DNA from 3 places in the Halomonas sp. THAF5a genome. Region 3 is predicted to be linked to each of the others. Evidence: predicted binding sites of a transcription regulator. Region 3 holds the regulator's gene; each other region holds the start of a gene.

Region 1 (5,982 bases), 1.8 Mb from region 3:
AAGACGACGACAGGAGAGACGATGATGCGCGAGGCCCCCGTGGTGGTCTTCGGCGGCACCGGCTTTCTCGGTGGCGCCATCGTCCGGGAACTGGTGGAGTGCGGCCGGGCGGTGCGCATCGCCGCCCGTCACCCGACGCTGCCCGCCTGGGCCGAGGAGGGCGACGTCATCGAGCTCGCCACCGCCGACCTGCGTGACGAGGCGAGCGTGGCTGCCGCCCTGGCGGGCGCGGGCGCCGTGGTCAACGCCGTCAGCCGCTACGTGGAGACCCGCGAGGCGAGCTTCGAGGCGATCCACGTGACCGGCGCCGGCCGGCTGGCCCGCCTGGCCCGGGCGGCGGGCATCGCCCGCCTGGTGCAGGTCTCGGGGATCGGCGCCAGCCTCGATTCGCCCTCGGCCTACGTGCGGGCCCGCGCCCGGGGCGAGGCGGCGGTGCTCGACGCCATGCCCAAGGCGATCATCGTGCGGCCGAGCGTGCTGTTCGGCCCGAACGACGCCTTCCTCTCGGGCCTTGCGGGCCTCACCCGGCTGCCGCTGATCCCGCTGTTCGGGCGCGGCTCGACCCGGCTTCAGCCGGTGCACGTGGGTGACGTTGCCCGGGCCATCGCCCAGCTCACCGGCCGCCCGGCGACCCCGCGGCGCCTCTTCGAGCTCGGCGGCCCCGAGGTGCTGCGCTACCGCGAGCTCCTCGAGGCGCTGCTCGCCCACCTCGGACGCTCGCGCCCGCTGGTGCCGCTGCCCTTCCTGGCGTGGCGCCTCGCCGCGGCCCTGGCCCGTCCGCTGCCCGGGCCGCCGCTGACCCGCGACCAGGTGATCCTGATGCAGGCCGACAACGTCGCCGACCCCGAGGTCGGCGGCTTCGCCGACCTCGGCATACTGCCCCACTCGCTGCGCGAGAGCCTGCCGAGCTGCCTGCCGTCGGCGCCGCCACGGCGCTGACCTCAGGCCTTCTTGACGAACATCGACTTGAGCTTCATCGGCCCGATGCCGTCGACCTTGCAGTCGATGTCGTGATCCCCGTCGACCAGGCGGATGTTCTTGACCTTGGTGCCGACCTTCACCACCGAGGAGGCACCCTTGACCTTGAGGTCCTTGATCACGGTCACGGTGTCGCCGTCGGCCAGCGGATTGCCGTTGGCATCGCGGATCACCGGCTCGTCCTCGCCCGCCGCCGGGGCCTCCTTCGACCACTCGTGGCCGCACTCCGGACAGACGTGCTGCATGCCGTCGTCGTAAGTGAACTCGGAGCCGCACTCGGGGCAGTTGGGCAGATCGCTCATCGAAGGTGTCCTGTGCATGGTGAGGGAGGCGGCAAGCCTACCTCCCGCGACCGCGTCGCTCCAGTCGACACCTTGTCGCGGGCGACGCTCCTCCCCTCTCGGGGCGGTGCGCTGCTACCCTGTCGGGCGTCGCCCCATCGTCACAGGAGCCCCGGATGACCCGGCCACGCATCACCCTCGACGTCTTCAGCGACGTCGTCTGTCCCTTCTGCTATCTGGAGGCGCCGGAACTCGACGCCCTGGCCGAGCGCTTCGCGGGCGAGGTCGAGATCCGCTGGCGCGCCTTCGAGCTGCGCCCCGCGCCGGAGCCGACCCTCGACCCCGACGGCGACTACCTGCACGACGTCTGGGCGCGGGCCGTCACCCCCATGGCGGCGGAGCGCGGCATGACCCTGCGCCTGCCTCGCCGGCAGCCCCGCTCGCGGCTGGCCCACGAGGCCCATGCCTGGGCCGCCGAGCAGGCGGGTGAGCGCCCCGATGCGGGGACGGCGATGCGCATGGCGCTGTTTCGCGGCTTCTTCGAGGAGAGCCTGGACCTGGCCGATGCCGAGGTCCTCGCCGGGGTGGCCGACGGCCTGGGCCTGGATGGCGCGGCCCTGCACCGGGCACTGATAGCGGGTGACTATCGCGAGCACGTGCTGGCCGATCAGCGCCTCGCCGGGGAACTCGGCATCGGCGGCGTGCCGGGCCTGCGCTTCTCGCTGGACGGCGAGCACGCCGGGGTGCTCGAGGGCGCGCAGCCGCGCCGCCAGCTGTTCCTGGCCGTGGAGCGGCTGCGCGATCTGATGGGCTGACCCGGGAGACCGACCCGCGGCGTCGGATGGGGCGCACCGCCGGCTACTTGACCTCGACCCGACGACGATTGGCGCGCTTGCGCTTGGGCAGCGTCAGCTCGAGGACGCCATTCCTGAAGCTGGCCTGCGCCTGGTCGGTGTCGACCTCGCCGGGCAGGGCCACGGTACGGGTGAAGGAGCCGCGAGAGATCTCGGAGCGAACGTAGTCGCCTTCCTCCTCCTTGCTCTGCTCGCGGTGGTCGCCCTTGATGGTCACCGCACCGTCGGTCACCGAGACATCGAGCTCCTCGCGCTCGAAGCCCGGGGCCTCGGCCCGCACCACCACCTCGGCGTCCCGGTCGATGACATCGACCCTGGGCATGCCCTTCTCGAAGGCGGCGAAGCGCTCCCAGAGGGGGTGCTCCCAGCGAGAGGGCATCCGACCGCGATCGAAGAAGCTCTCCAGCATACGGTCGAACTCGCGGAACGGGTTCATCGCCCGGGTCTCCGACGCCTGGGCAGACGACTCGGTCGAGACCGGGACCTCCTTGGATGCTTTCTTGGCCATGACGATGACTCCTCCAGTCACAATTCGATGAATCGATCAGGATGGGGGCCAACGAACGCGGGCGTGGCCCCACACGGACGCCACGATCGCCCCCCGTCGCACGGCCCCTCTCGTCATGAAGATAGTCCAGCCGCGCCCCAGCGCGTTGATCCAGGTCAACAGGCGTCTCACCGCCCCGCCAGGGCGGGCTATTCGCCGATGTCCTCGTGCCACAGCTCGGGCGAGGCCGCGATGAAGGCCTCCATGAGCGCGATGCACTCGGGATCATCGCGCACCTCCACCTCGACGCCGCGCGCCTCGAGCAGCCCCTCCTCGCCCAGGAAGGTCCGGTGCTCGCCGATCACGACCCGGGGAATCCCGTAGAGCAGGATGGCGCCGCTGCACATGGCGCAGGGCGAGAGCGTGGTATAGAGCGTGCTCTCCCGGTAGACCTCGGCCGGATGGCGCCCCGCATTCTCCAGGGCGTCCATCTCGCCATGCAGGACCGCGCTGCCCAGCTGCACGCGGCGATTGCGGCCGCGACCGATGATCACGCCGCGGTGCACCAGCACCGCGCCGATGGGGATGCCGCCCTCGTCGAGTCCCCGGCGGGCCTCCTCGAGCGCGGCGTACATGAAGTCTTGCATGAACGAACTCCTTCCGGGCAATGGGGTCCAGACTACGCGGCCTGGCCACGCGTGCGCCAGTCGAGGCTTGACCCTCGGGTGGTCCAACGTCGCAGAATGAAGCCTCGAGCGAGGAGGCCGTGCCGGCCAGCGCGCCAGGCGCGGCGCGACAGGGCCAGGACCGCGCCCCCATCGACGGAACGACGAGGAGAGCCCCCATGACCGATCGCCAGCCCCATCCACGCATCCTGGTCTTCGCCGGCAGTACCCGCGCCGGCTCATGCAACAAGCGGCTGGCCCGCCAGGCCGCCGAGAGCATCGAGCGGGCGGGCGGCCGCCCCACCTTCATCGACCTGCGCGATCACCCGATGCCCCTCTACGACGGTGACCTGGAGGCCGAGCAGGGGCTGCCGGAGAACGCCCTGGTGCTGCGTCGCGGCCTGGCCGAGCACGATGGCCTGCTGATCGCCTCGCCGGAGTACAACGGCTTTCCCACTCCGCTACTCAAGAACACCGTCGACTGGCTGAGCCGCCCCCATCAGGGCGAGAGCGGCCTGGCGCTCTTCGCGGACAAGCTCGCCGCCGTGGTCTCCGCCTCTCCGGGCGCTCTCGGCGGCCTGCGCAGCCTGACGCTGACGCGCCAGCTGCTCACCAACATCGGCGTGACCGTGCTGCCCGACCAGCTGGCCGTGGCGCGCGCGGCCGAGGCCTTCGACGATCGTGGGCGGCTCGTCGACGATGGCCAGCAGCAGCGCCTCGACGCCCTCTGCCAGCGGCTGGTCGACACCCTGCACCGGCTGAAGGGCTGATACGCGGGGCCGACGCAAGGCCGAGGGGAAACCGGAACGCGGCGCCGTCTCGGTCCCTCGCCGCGGCGCCCTATCCTCGTCTCATCTCAGGGGCCGATGAGCCCGCGGCGACGCCCAGTCGAACGCCTGATTTTCGCCGGCCAGGCGGGCGCTTCGCGGCGCCGTCACGGGCGCCGGGCACTACACTGAAGAGGCCAGCGCCAAGGCGCCCGCGACGGCGACCGGAAGGCCAGCGCCAAGAATCACGGTGGTCCTGTGAATCCCGCCCCTCCTTCTTCACGCGACCCTCTCAAGCTCCGCACCCCTTGCCGCCCGGCAACCCGCGTGTCCGCCATGGCGCGTCCGCCCCGAGCGGCGCCCCTGCGACGTCGGACACCCGTGGGTCGGTTCGAGGGTGGCGCCGGACCGATCCGACAGCCTCAGCGCCACGACACGACGAGGCGTCCCATGAAACTCACAACCCTGACGGCCATCCTGCTCATGAGCCTGTTCGCCGCGAGTGCCTCCCTGGGAGCCGGTGATTCCACGTATCTGGAAGCGCGCAGCGCGCGCCTGCAGCAGGGCATCGCCGACACGAGCCAGCCCCAGGCCCCTGGCATCATGGATACGAAGCGTATCCAGCACCGGGAGCAACACCGGTCCGGCGCTCAGGAGCGGTGGTGGAAATGACGTCGGCAGCGGCGCGCTCCCTGTCCCGCTGACCCGACCGCGCGCAGACGCCAGCAAGGCGCGCGCCGGCCACGACCGACCGTTCGACACGGCTCCCGACGAGACACGCCGTCGCTTCCCAGGACAGGCCAGGCCCCGCGGGGTCTGGCCTCGGCGCTGGCCGCGCTGGAGCGCCATCATGGCCGCTGGCTGCTGACGCTCTTCGGGCGCCGTCCGCCGGCCGGTCCCGAGTGGCTGCGCACCCACCCCTCGACGCGGGAACGCATCCGTCGGCTGCTGGCGGCCGAGGCCCCCGCGGGTCATCCGCCGCCCACGCCCGTTGTCGACCCCGCACACTCCCCGGTGATCGACGAGCCGCCGGGGCCGCTGGGCCGCGGCTACTGGCTGCGCCGCTGATTTGCGCGCCCGGGCCGCCTGGCCGCATCCTGTGGGGCGAGGCGCACCGCCAACGCCGTGACCGCCCCTTTCATCGAGCCATCGAGAGAACAGCCCCATGAGCGATTCCCAAGCCCCCTGGACCCAAGCCATGCCCGAGGCGCAGTTCGACCTGATGCGACGCATCCTCGCCGCCCCGAGCCCCGTGGGGCTGGAGGGCGCCATGACCTACGGCGTGCTGAAGCCACGCTTCGAGGCCACCACCCCCGCACACTGGCGGCTCCAGCAGTTCAAGGGCCATGCCGGCGTGGTGCTCGACACCCACCCGGGCCGCGACGACCTGTTCAAGGTGATGATCATCGGCCACGCCGACAAGATCCGCATGCAGGTACGCTCGATCGGCGAGGACGGCAAGATCTGGATCAACACCGACTCCTTCCTGCCCGGCGTGCTGATCGGCCACGAGGTCACGCTGTTCAGCGAGGACCCGCAGGCACCCGGCCAGTACCGGCGCCTCGAGGGCGGCACCGTGGAGGCGCTGGGTGCCATCCACTTCTCCGACCCGGCGCAGCGCTCCGGCGAGAAGGGCATCAAGAAGGAGCAGATCTACCTTGACCTGCAGATCCACGGCGAGAACAAGAAGCAGCAGGTGGAGAACCTCGGCGTGCGCCCCGGCGATGCCATCCTGCTGAACCGTCCCATCCGGCCGGGCTTCAGCCCGGACACCTTCTACGGCGCCTACCTGGACAACGGCCTGGGCTGCTTCGTCACCGCCGAGGTGGCGCGGCTGATCGCCGAGGCGGGCGGTACCGAGCAGGTGCGAGTGCTGTTCGCCATCGCCAGCTACGAGGAGATCGGCCGCTTCGGCAGCCGGGTACTGGCCGGAGAGCTGCGTCCCGACGC
Region 2 (5,982 bases), 480 kb from region 3:
GGAAAGAAGAACTCCACCGGGCGCTCGATCACCACCCGCTTGCCGTTGACCACGCCCTCCACGGGCATGAAGGAGACCAGCAGGTAGACCTTCTTGCGCCCCTCGGCGCCGACGTAGGAGATCTTCTCCGACACGGCCTCCAGGGTGCCCTCGGGGCGCGAGGGGATGCGCACCGTGAGCGGGTTCTCCTCGGCCAGCGGCGGGGCTTCCACCGCCTTCTTGACGCTGTAGGAGACGATCTTGGAAGTGATCTCGACGGCCATCAGGAGACTCCTCCGAAAAGTTGTTGGGTGGCACTGGACATCCATCGCTCGGGGCTGAGACGGGGACAAGCCCCGAAATGTCGGACCAGCGAGGAGGCGCTGTGAATACGTCCTTGTACGCTACCGACGCCATCCATGGCGTAGGACCTCCTCTTCGGCTCATCCCCGGCGCCTCTCGCTGAGGGCCAGCTCGAGAACACTGGCTTACCACTTGCCATAGGTGCCTTCCTTCAGCGCATCATAGAGATTCGCCGCATTGTGCTCCTCGCCGTCGTAGATGACCTTCTCGTCGCCTCTGAGTTCGACGGTCTCGCCGTTCTCCAGCTCGAAGACGTAGGTGGTGTTCTTGAGGTCGTCCTCGCGCACCAGCACGCCCTGAAAGGCCTCGGGATTGAAGCGGAAGGTGGTGCAGCCCTTGAGCTTGCTGGCGTAGGCGTCGAGGTAGAGGTCCTTGAACTCCTCGAAGGCGAACTCGGTGGGCACGTTGACCGTCTTGGAGATCGCCGAGTCGACCCACCCCTGGGCCGCCGCCTGCACCGCCACGTGCTGCTTCGGGCTCACCGCGTCGGCGGTGATGAAGTAGTCGGGCAGGTCGCTCTCCACCGCCTCGGCGGCGATGAAGTGGCGGTAGGCGGCCAGCTCGAAGGAGACCACCTCGACCTGCTCCTTGGTCTTCTTGCCCGACTGGATGACGTTGCGGAAGTAGCGGTGCGAGAAAGACGGCTCGATGCCGTTGGAGGCGTTATTGCCCAGCGACAGCGAGATGGTGCCCGTGGGGGCGATCGAGCTGTGGTGGGTGAAGCGCGCGCCGTGCTCGGCCAGCGCCGCCACCAGCTCCGGCTCCACCTCGGCGACCTTCTGCATGTAGCGGCTGTAGCGGGCGTGGAGGATGCGCCCCGGCACCTTGTCGCCGACCTCGTAGCCGTCGCGCTTGAGCTCGGGGCGCTCGCGCATCATCCGCGGGGTGATCGCGTAGTCCTCGGTGAGCGCCGGCGCCGCGCCCTTCTCGCGGGCGAGTTCCAGGGCCTGCTTCCAGCCCTCGAGGGCCAGGGTGCGACTCACCTCCTCGGTGAAGGCGAGCGATTCCGCCGAGCCGTAGGGAATCTTGAGCATGGTCAGGGTCGAGCCCAGGCCCAGGAACCCCATGCCGTGGCGGCGCTTGGCCTCGATCTCGCGTCGCTGGCCCTCCAGGGGCAGGCCGCTGATCTCGACCACGTTGTCGAGCATGCGAGTGAAGATCGCCACCACCTGGCGGTAGCGCTCCCAGTCGAAGCGCGGCGCCTTGCCGAAGGGGTCGATGACGAACCGAGTCAGGTTCACCGAGCCGAGCAGGCAGGCGCCCTCCGGTGGCAGCGGCTGTTCGCCGCAAGGATTGGTGGCGCGGATCTCTTCGCAGAACCAGTTGTTGTTCATGCGGTTGACCTGGTCGATCAGGATGAAGCCCGGCTCGGCGAAGTCGTAGGTCGAGGCCATGATGGTGTCCCACAGCTCCCGGGCGCGGATCACCTCGACGATGCGGCAGGCCACGCGCCCCTCGTCGTCGAGGGTGTAGCCCTCCTCGATCACCGGCCAGTCGCGGTAGATCAGCTCGCTCTCCTCGACGTCGTCCTTCTCGCCCGGGTGGAGGGGAAAGGCCAGCGGCCAGTCGGTGTCGTTCTTCACCGCCTCCATGAACTCGTCGGTGATCAGCAGCGAGAGATTGAACTGGCGCAGCCGGCCCGCCTCGCGCTTGGCCTCGATGAACTGGCGCACGTCGGGGTGGCCGACGTCGAAGGTGCCCATCTGGGCGCCGCGGCGCCCGCCCGCCGAGGCCACCGTGAAGCACATCTTGTCGTAGATATCCATGAACGCCAGCGGGCCGTTGGTGCCGGCGCCGGCGCCGAACACGAAGGCGCCCTTGTGTCGCAGGGTCGAGAAGTCGTAGCCGATGCCGCAGCCCGCCTTGAGGGTCATGCCGGCATCCACCACCGAGTCGAGGATATCGTGCATGGCATCGCGGATGGTGCGCGAGACGGTGCAGTTGATCAGGCTCACCGCCGGCTTGTAGGCCTCGGCGCCGGCATTGGACATGATCCGCCCGGCCGGGATGGCACCGTTCTCCAGCGCCCAGCGAAACTTCGGCAGCCACGCCTCGGCCTGATCGCCCTCCACCGCCGCGAGCGCCTTGGCGACGCGCTCCCAGGTGGCAGGGACGTCCTGGTCCACGGGGTGGCCGTGACGGTCCTTGAGGCGGTACTTGGCGTCCCAGATGTCGCGGGACGGCGCCTGCAGGGGCACCTCGTTGGAGGTCTTGACGGCCTTGGCGGATGTGCTCATGTCGGGGGGTCTCCAGAGCGGTGTCGGGGGAGTCGGTATCGAGAGAAACGCGGGGCGGCGGGTCAGCGATCGCGCGCCGTGAGGCGCTCCAGGCGCAACAGCCACTCGCCGAGACGCCCCTGGGCGAGGCCCTCCTCGAGCCCGTCGAGCAGGTTCTTAACCATCAGGCCGAGTTCGGTGTCGCCCTCGATCGAAAGGCGACGCTGGAAGAACAGGCTGTCGGGATCCTCCCTCCGGGTGGCAAGGCACAGAAACTCGCGCCAGCCGCCGCGGATGGTCGCCTCGCCGGGCTCGAGGCAGAGCACCAGGCGCTGCTCGACGAGGCTCAGCGTCAGCGTCACGCCGAGGTCCTCGACGGTCAGGCTGATGCGGCGGCCCTCAAGGGCGTCGAACTCGCCCTCGGCGAGCGGCCCGGCGAAGGTGCGGTTGAGCAGCGGCTCCACCAGCCGGCGCTTGATGCCCAGCGGCACCCGGGGATCCAGGGCGCGGATCACACGACTCGGGGCGAGCGGGCGCACAAGCGACAGCGTCGGATGGGGCAGAGACATGCGGCTTCTCCTGATGATGTCGGGGCGGCTAGGCCGCCGGAGCGCTCATCCTAGGGGGCATCTAAACCGCCTGCACTGACGTGCGTCAAGGCGTCGCCTGCGGCGCGCTCCCCAAGCGCTGCATACCATATATAGACCACTGCCCCCCCCCTGGCACAAGATGTGCAAGCGAAGCCTCAACGCCGTCGCCGGTCACGCCGCGGCACCTGGCGGGGCGGCAGCCAGGCGATGGCGCACCCGCCTGCGTCCCCTGCTCGGCCTCCTTCCGGCCCCCGGCTCGCGTCCTCCGGCGCCCCCACGCTGGCTCCCTTGCCCTGTCGACGCGGCCGATGCGACTCGGAGATCGTTGATACACAATTTATTAGATAGGTTAGATGTTTTAATCTGGTGCACACATTTCTGCGCTTTTAAAGGAATTTCGCGTCAATACTATGTCTAATCTCCGCATAAGCTATGCGCTTGCTGCATAATGGTGCATCGATTAGAGTGCGTGGAATGGTTTTCCACCGCACAGGACACGACCCATGCCCTACGTTCACGACACCCTCGAGGCCCTGCGCAGGAGCAGCCCGGCCCAGACCGAGTTCTACCAGGCCGCCGAGGAGGTGCTCGAGTGCCTGCGCCCGCTCTTCGAGCGCAGCCCCCACTACCTCGACCACAACATCATCGAGCGCATCGTCGAACCCGAGCGGCAGATCATGTTCCGCGTCTGCTGGACCGACGACGCCGGCAAGGTGCAGGTCAACAAGGGCTATCGCATCCAGTTCAACTCGGCCCTCGGCCCCTACAAGGGCGGGCTGCGCTTCCACCCCAGCGTGACCGCGGGGACCATCAAGTTCCTGGGCTTCGAGCAGATCTTCAAGAACGCCCTTACCGGCCTGCCCATCGGCGGCGGCAAGGGCGGCTCGGACTTCGACCCCAAGGGGCGCTCGGACGGCGAGATCATGCGCTTCTGCCAGGCCTTCATGAGCGAGCTCTACCGCCACATCGGCCCGACCACCGACGTGCCGGCCGGCGACATCGGCGTGGGCGAGCGCGAGATCGGCTTCCTCTACGGCCAGTACAAGCGCCTGACCGGCCGCTACGAAGGCGTGCTGACCGGCAAGAGCCTCAACTGGGGCGGCTCCATCGGGCGCAAGGAGGCCACCGGCTACGGCGCCGTCTATTTCGCCGAGAACATGCTCGCGGCCCGCGGCGATAGCCTCGCCGGCAAGACCTGCCTGGTCTCCGGCGCCGGCAACGTCGCGATCTACACCATCGAGAAGCTCCAGGCACTCGGCGCGAATCCCGTCAGCTGCTCCGACTCCCGCGGCACCCTGCACGACCCCGACGGCATCGACCTGGCGCTGCTGCGCGAGCTCAAGGAGGTCCAGCGCACCTCGCTCGAGGCCTACCTGGCCCAGCACCCGGAGGCGCGCTACATCCCGGCGGGCGACTACCCGGCCGACGGCCACGCGGTGTGGCGCCTCAAGGGCGAGGTCGCCTTCCCCTGCGCCACCCAGAACGAGCTGACCGAGGCCGACGCCGAGACCCTGCTGGGCAACGGCGTGACCTGCATCAGCGAGGGCGCCAACATGCCCTCCACCGCCGCGGCCGTGGATCGCTTCCTGGCGGCGAAGATCGCCTACGGCCCCGGCAAGGCGGCCAACGCCGGCGGCGTGGCGACCAGCCAGCTGGAGATGGCGCAGAACAGCAGCATGGAGCAGTGGCCGCTGGAGAAGGTCGACGCCAAGCTCAAGGCGATCATGGCCAATATCCACCGGCAGTGCGCCGAGACCGCCGCCGAGTTCGACGACCCCACCAACCTGGTGCTGGGCGCCAACATCGCCGGCTTCCGCAGGGTCGCCGACGCCATGATCGAGCAGGGCGTCTGCTAAGCCCGACGGGCGAGATCGCAGTAACGGAAGACCACGCGGCGCCCCGAGGGGCGCCGCACTGCTTTGGGCGGGGTGAACCGCCCTGAGCAGGGATGGCCGCCGGGATCAGACGGTGCGCGAGTAGCGCCCGGTGCTGTGGCTCAGGTAGGCGTCGAAGGCCATGGCGGCGTTGCGCATCATCAGCCGCCCGGCGGGCAGCACCTCGATGGCGGTATCGGAGAGGGAAAGCAGGCCGTCGTCGACCATCTCCTCGAGCTCCTCGAGGGCCTCGGAGAAGGTATCGCGAAAGACGATGCCGTGAGCCGCCTCGATCTCGGCGAAGACGATGCGGCCGTGGCACATCAGGGCGTTGATCACATCGCGACGCAGCACGTCGTCGGCGTTGAGGCGGTAGCCGCGCATCACCGGCAGCCGCCCCGCCTCGAGGCGCGCCTGGTACTGGGCGGTCTCCTTGACGTTCTGGCTGTAGCTGTCGCCGACCTTGCCGATGGCGGTGTTGCCCAGGCCGATCAGATCGCAGTCGGCGTGGGTCGAGTAGCCCTGGAAGTTGCGCTGCAGGGTGCCGTTTTCCTTGGCCAGCGAAAGCTCGTCCTCTGGCAGGGCGAAGTGATCCATGCCGATGTAAACGTAGCCCGCCTCAGTGAGGCGGCGGATGATCAGCTCCAGCAGCTCGATCTTGCGCTCCGGCGGCGGCATGTCCTCGGGGCGGATCAAGCGCTGCGCCTTGAACAGCTCCGGCAGGTGGGCATAGCTGTAGGTGGCGATGCGATCCGGGCGCAGGGCGATGATCTTGTCCAGGGTTGCGTCGAAGCTCCCCACGGTCTGCAGCGGCAGGCCGTAGATCAGATCGACGCTCACCGACTGGAAGCCCGCCTCGCGGGCCGCCCCCACCAGCTCCAGCACCTGCTCCTCGCTCTGGATACGGTTGACCGCCTCCTGCACCCGGGTATCGAAGTCCTGCACGCCGAAACTCAGGCG
Region 3 (5,982 bases):
TGCTCAGCCGCCCCGGCCAGGGCCTGGAGGGCCACATCGACGGGCGCCGCTGGCGGCTCGGCACGCCCGCCTTCGCCGCCCCCGAGGCGAGTCCCGAGACGCCGGGCGAGGGGCAGTGGCTGCTGCTGGCGGAGGCGGGCGCCCCCCGCGCCTGGTTCCGCCTGCACGACCGCCTGCGCGAGGATGCCCGGGAGACCATAGCGGCGCTGGAGGCCCGCGGCCTCGCCGTGGAACTGCTCTCCGGCGACACCGAGTCGGCGGTGGCGGCCATGGCCCGGCGCCTCGGCCTCGCGACCTGGCAGGCGGCGGCCTCCCCGGAGGACAAGCTGGCGCGCCTCCGGTCGCTGCAGGCCGCCGGCGAGCGGGTGGCGATGGTCGGCGACGGCATCAACGACGTGCCGGTGCTGGCCGGGGCCGACGTGGCTATCGCCATGAACGGCGCCACCGACCTCGCCCGCACCCGCGCCGACGCCGTCTTGCTCGGCCCGCGGCTGGGGCGTATCGTCGAGGCCGTCGCGACCAGCCGCGCCACCCGGCGCATCATCCGCCAGAACCTGGCCTGGTCGCTGATCTACAACGTCTCGGCGCTGCCCCTGGCGGCGATGGGCTTCGTGCCCCCCTGGCTCGCCGCCATCGGCATGTCGGCGAGCTCGCTGGTCGTCGTCGGCAACGCCCTGCGCCTGACCCGCGCCGGACCCGAGCGCCCCGCCGGCGCCGACTCCCCCAGGCTGGTGAACGCATGAGCATCCTCTACCTGCTGATCCCCCTCTCGCTGATCCTGCTGGGACTGGCGGTCTGGGCCTTCTTCTGGGCCGTCCGCCACGACCAGTTCGAGGACCTCGAGGGCCCCGCCTACCGCATCCTCTTCGACGAGGACGAGAACGATCGGCCGCGCTCATCGCGCGCCCCGTCCGATGCCGAGCCCGGGGCCGATCCTGGTGCCGACGCGCCTCGTGGCGAGGGCCGCCGCGACTGATGGATCCCACCGGCCTCGACCTTCCCCCGCTGGCGGCGGCCTTCGTCTTCGGCCTGCTCGGTGGCGCCCACTGCATCGGCATGTGCGGCGGCATCATGAGCGCCCTGACCTTCGCCGTGCCGCCCAGCATGAGAAGCCCCGCCCGCCTCTCGGGACTGCTGCTCGGCTACAACCTGGGCCGCATCGGAAGCTACATGGCGGCCGGCGCCCTGGCGGCGGCCCTCGGCACCCTGATTGCCCTGAGCCCCCAGGCGCGCCTGGGGCTCCAGGCACTGGCCGCGGTGATGCTGATCCTGATGGCGCTCTACATCGCCGACTGGTGGAAGGGACTCCTCAGGGTCGAGGCGGTCGGCAGGCGGCTCTGGCATCACCTCGAGCCCGTGGGGCGGCGGCTGATGCCGGTGGTGAGGGTGCCCCAGGCCTTCGCCCTGGGCGCCGTCTGGGGCTGGCTGCCGTGCGGCCTGGTCTACTCGATGCTCGCCTGGAGCCTGGCGATCGCCGACCCCCTGCGGGGCGCGGCCCTGATGGGCGCCTTCGGCCTCGGCACCCTGCCGGCCCTGCTGGCCACCGGCCTCGCCGCGCGCCAGTTCGGCACCCTGATCCGTCACCCGGCGACTCGCACGCTGGCCGCGCTCTCGATCATCGCCTTCGCCCTCTGGCAGCTGTGGACGCTGCTGCCGGGGGCGTCGATGCACTGACCCCGCGCCGATCGCGGCTTCGCTTGACGCAGCTCAACGCGTGGCGACGGGCGCCTCGCTAGCATGAAGGCATGTTTCCCTCCAGAGGGCCGACCATGCCCGCGCCCGCGCCTGCCGCATCCGGTCACGACGTCCCCTTCGCGGCGGCCTCGCCGTCCCCCGCCTATGCCGCCTACCCCACGCCCCGGGCGATGGACGACGGCATCGGCCCGGAGGCCTATCGTCAGGCCCTCGAGCAGAGCAACGCCGCGGCGCGTCCGCTATCGCTCTACGTGCATCTGCCCTTCTGCCAGCACGCCTGCTTTCACTGCACCCGCCGGCCGGTCACCACCGCGGACCGCCGGCTGGCCGAGGCCTACCTCAGCCGCCTCGATCGGGAGATGGTGTTGATCCGCCGCCACCTGGACCCCGGGCGCGAGATCCGCGCCCTGCGGTGGGGCGGCGGCACGCCGACCTTCCTGACACTCGACCAGATGGGCGACCTGATCGACCGGCTGGATGCCCGCTTCCGGCTGGCCGCCGACCGCGACCGGGAGTACCTCATCGAGATCGACCCCCGGGGGGCCGATGTCTTCACCCTGCGCCATCTCGAGGCGCTGGGCTTCAATCGGCTGAGCCTGGAGGTGCTCGATCTGGACCCCGAGGTCCAGCGGGCGATCAACCGCGAGCAGGGGCGCGGCATGACCGAGCAGCTGCTCGACGAGGCGGAGCGGCTGGGCTTCGGCTCCGTGAACCTGAACCTGGTCCTCGGCCTGCCTCGCCAGACCCGCGACGGCTTCATCGCCACCCTCGAGCAGGTCATCGCCATGGCGCCGTCGCGGCTGTCGCTGTTCCACTACCGCCATGCGCCCGAGCGCTTCCCCGGGCAGCGCCAGATCCGGTCCGCGGACCTGCCCGCTCCCCGGGAGGTCCGGGTGATGCTGCAGGCGGCCATCGAGCGGCTCGCCGCCGCGGGCTACGTGCATCTCGGCCACGACCGCTACGTGCGCGGTGGCGACCGCCTGGTCCAGGCGCTGGCGGCCGGGCGCCGGCGCGACGACCTGGTCGGCCTCGGCGTCATGGCGGTCTCGCGGCTGGACGCCCTGCACGTGCGCAACCCGCTGCGCCTCGCGGCGTACGAGGCGGCCCTGGACCGCGGGGAGTTGCCCACCGTCGCCGGCCATCGGCTGAGCCTGGACGACCGGCTGCGCGGCGCCGCCATCGAGCAGCTGACCTGCGATCATCATCTCGACCTGTCGGCCATCGGCGAGGCCTTCGGGCTGGACGCCGAGGCCCACCTCGCCGAGCCGCTGGCACGTCTCGCCGGTGCCGAGCCGCAGGGACTGATCGTGCGCGAGGGGCCTCGGTGGCGCGTGACGCCCAGCGGGCGCCTGATGATCCATCGACTGGCGGCGACCTTCGACGCCTACCTCGACGCCCCATCGCCACAGCCGGAAGCGCCACCCTCCTAAGGGATCCTTTGCCGGTGGGGGACTATCCCCCATAATGAGCAGCGAGCCACCCGTCATGGAGGAGAGCATGCCCGATCCCGCAACCGGCAGGCGCCGCGCCCTGATGAACGAGACGCGCTGCCAGACCTGCAGCCTGAGCTCGCTCTGCCTGCCGCTGGCGCTCGAAGTGCAGGACATGGACCAGTTCGATGCCATCATCCGTCGCCGGCCGCCATTGAAGAAGGGCGAACCCCTGTTCCGCCAGGGCACGCCCTTCACCAGCGTCTTCGCGGTGCGCTCGGGCAGCCTCAAGCAGGTGACCACCGAGGGCAGCGGCGAGGACCAGCTGACCAACTTCTACCTGCCCAGCGAGCTGGTGGGCCTCGACGGCATCGACGAGGAGCGCTACCCGGGGACGGTCGTGGCGCTGGAGACCACCACGGTCTGCGAGATCCCCTTCGATCGCCTCGACCGCCTCTCCGAATCCCTCCCGGAGCTGCGCGGCCAGCTCTACCGCAGCATGAGCAAGGAGATGCGCGACGACCGCCGCATGATGCGCCTGCTGTCACGCAAGACCGCCGACCAGCGCCTGGCGACCTTCTTCGCCAGCCTCTCCGACCGCTTCCGCCGCCGCGGCTACTCGCCCTACAGCTTCCGGCTCTCCATGTCCCGGGCCGACATCGGCAACTACCTGGGGCTCGCGGTGGAGACCGTCAGTCGCATCCTGAGCCGCTTCCAGACCCAGGGGCTGGTGGCCGTCTCCGGCCGCGAGGTCAACATCCTCGACCTGGAGGCTCTGCTCGAGGTCGCAGAGCAGGAGGGCTGTCGCTGACAGCGCCAGGCAGGGTGCTGACTGAACCGCCGCGTATCCGCCATCAACGAAGAAACCCACGGGACTCGACATCCCGTGGGTTTTTCATTGGCTTCCTCGACACCTGCCGCCCGTTACTGAGCCGCCGGGCGCTCGGCGCGACTCACTCGTTGTGCAGGTCGATGCGATCGGCCCGCATCTTGGCCTGCTTCTCCTCCAGCCCGGCGAAGTCGAACAGCTCGCGGTCGGCCAGCTGCGAGGGCGCGACGTTGGTCACCGCCTTGAACATGCTCTCCAGGCGGCCGGGATGCTTGGCCTCCCACTCGGCGAGCATCTCCTTGACCACCTGGCGCTGCAGATTCGGCTGCGAGCCGCACAGGTTGCAGGGAATGATCGGGAAGGCCATGCGCTCGGAGAATTCGGCGATGTCGGCCTCGCGGCAGTAGGCCAGCGGGCGGATGACGATGTTCTTGCCGTCGTCGGAGAGCAGCTTGGGCGGCATCGACTTGAGGCTGCCGCCGAAGAACATGTTGAGGAACAGCGTCTCGAGGATGTCCTCGCGGTGGTGGCCCAGGGCGATCTTGGTGGCCCCGATCTCCTCGGCGTAGCCGTACAGCGAGCCGCGGCGCAGCCGCGAGCAGAGCGCACAGGTGGTCTTGCCTTCCGGGGTCTTCTCCTTGACCACCGAGTAGGTGTCGCGCTCGAGGATGTGGTAGTCCACGCCGAGGCCGTCCAGGTACTCGGGCAGCACGTGCTCGGGGAAGCCGGGCTGCTTCTGGTCGAGGTTCACCGCCACCAGCGAGAAGTTCACCGGCGCGTTGCGCTGCAGGTTCCGGAGAATCTCCAGCATGGTGTAGCTGTCCTTGCCGCCGGAGAGGCACACCATCACCTTGTCGCCCTCGCGGATCATGTCGAAGTCGATGATGGCATTGCCGACCTGGCGCCGCAGGCGCTTCTGCAGCTTGTTGAACTCGCGCCTGGCCTGGGCGTCGGGCGCCTCGGCAGACGGGGTCGACGGCTCGGCCGGGGCGGCCTCATCGGCGGGACGGGGATCGAAGGTCACGGCATCTTGCATGGTCGGGGCGCTGCCAGGGCAATCGGGGAACGGAAAGGGCGCCTATCCTACCACTCTGCCGCGAGACTGGCGACGCGCCCCGCCCGTGCCGCGGAATCAGCCGCAGCGCTCTACCCCGAGCGCATCGCGGGTCAGGCGCAGATGGATCAGCGCCGCGGTCACGGCCTCCCCGAGCGCCGTGTGCCGCCCCATCACCGGCACCCCCATTCGCCTGGCCACCTCCTCGAAGCGCGGCCGGGTGGCGAGCTCGGGGTGCTGGCGACGCAGCCGGCGATAGTAGGCCTGGGCCACGTCGATGCGGGCGTTGGGCAGGTCGAAGCCGAAGCGCGGCCGCAGGTAGCGGTTGAGCAGCGTCAGGTCGTCGTCGAGGCGCCAGCCGATCAGCGGGCGGTTGCCGGCGAAGTCCAGGAACTGCGACAGGGCCTCGTCGATCCCGGCCCCCTCGGCCAGGTCGATGCCGCGCAGGCCGTGCAGGCGGATCGAATCACCACTCAGGCTGGCGGGCGGCGCCAGCCGCAGGTCGAGGGAGTCGCTGGTCAGCACCCGGTCGCCGCGAAGGCGCACCGCCGCCAGCGACAGCAGCTCGGCACGACGCGGGTCGGGACCGGTGGCCACGCAGTCGATGGCGACCAGCTCCTCGCCGGTATAGGGCGCGAAGAGCCAGCCATGATCGCCGCGTGCCTGTCGGCGTCGATCGGCGGCGCGGCGCAGGGCCCTGAGCATCAATAGAACCTCCGTGTGTCGTGGTCGGTGAACGGCGAGCGGGTCAGGAGTACTCGAGGTGGAAGCGATGGGACAGCCGCTGCTTGAACTCCTTGACGATATGCAGGGCCTCGCGGAGCAGGTCTCGCTCGAGGGAGGAGAGCGCCTGCACCACCACCCGGTCGGGCGCCTCGTCCCGGCCCTCGGGCTCGTCGAGGCGGGCCAGCTGCTGGCGAAGCCTCAGCTCGGTGAACAGCGACAGGGCCTCGCCCAGGTCCTCGGCGAAACGC

The links. The regulator FNR, encoded in region 3, switches genes on or off when oxygen is low (the NO sensors DNR and NnrR bind a similar motif). The targets are predictions, from matches to a motif close to TTGATNTANATCAA.
Region 1: the regulator FNR is predicted to act here: its motif matches at 2,767-2,780, upstream of FIU83_RS12270 (Hsp20/alpha crystallin family protein).
Region 2: the regulator FNR is predicted to act here: its motif matches at 3,203-3,216, upstream of FIU83_RS00795 (SCP2 domain-containing protein).

Annotation. Positions count from the first base shown of each region.
Region 1 covers NZ_CP045417.1:2,701,841-2,707,822, forward strand. Annotated here, with positions in the region: gene FIU83_RS12255 (complex I NDUFA9 subunit family protein) at 22-939, shown strand; gene FIU83_RS12260 (zinc ribbon domain-containing protein YjdM) at 942-1,280, opposite strand; gene FIU83_RS12265 (DsbA family protein) at 1,436-2,074, shown strand; gene FIU83_RS12270 (Hsp20/alpha crystallin family protein) at 2,118-2,621, opposite strand; gene FIU83_RS12275 (nucleoside deaminase) at 2,810-3,247, opposite strand; gene FIU83_RS12280 (NADPH-dependent FMN reductase) at 3,445-4,035, shown strand; gene FIU83_RS12285 (hypothetical protein) at 4,483-4,704, shown strand; gene FIU83_RS12290 (M20/M25/M40 family metallo-hydrolase) at 5,198-5,982, shown strand, end outside.
Region 2 covers NZ_CP045417.1:182,149-188,130, reverse strand. Annotated here, with positions in the region: gene FIU83_RS00805 (ribonucleoside-diphosphate reductase) at 1-263, opposite strand, end outside; gene FIU83_RS00800 (adenosylcobalamin-dependent ribonucleoside-diphosphate reductase) at 468-2,579, opposite strand; gene FIU83_RS00795 (SCP2 domain-containing protein) at 2,642-3,127, opposite strand; gene gdhA (NADP-specific glutamate dehydrogenase) at 3,652-5,004, shown strand; gene hemN (oxygen-independent coproporphyrinogen III oxidase) at 5,110-5,982, opposite strand, start outside.
Region 3 covers NZ_CP045417.1:659,267-665,248, reverse strand. Annotated here, with positions in the region: gene FIU83_RS02985 (heavy metal translocating P-type ATPase) at 1-743, shown strand, start outside; gene ccoS (cbb3-type cytochrome oxidase assembly protein CcoS) at 740-976, shown strand; gene FIU83_RS02975 (sulfite exporter TauE/SafE family protein) at 976-1,674, shown strand; gene hemN (oxygen-independent coproporphyrinogen III oxidase) at 1,770-3,125, shown strand; gene fnr (fumarate/nitrate reduction transcriptional regulator Fnr) at 3,193-3,936, shown strand; gene ttcA (tRNA 2-thiocytidine(32) synthetase TtcA) at 4,079-4,990, opposite strand; gene FIU83_RS02955 (3'-5' exonuclease) at 5,087-5,713, opposite strand; gene FIU83_RS02950 (putative nucleotidyltransferase substrate binding domain-containing protein) at 5,757-5,982, opposite strand, start outside.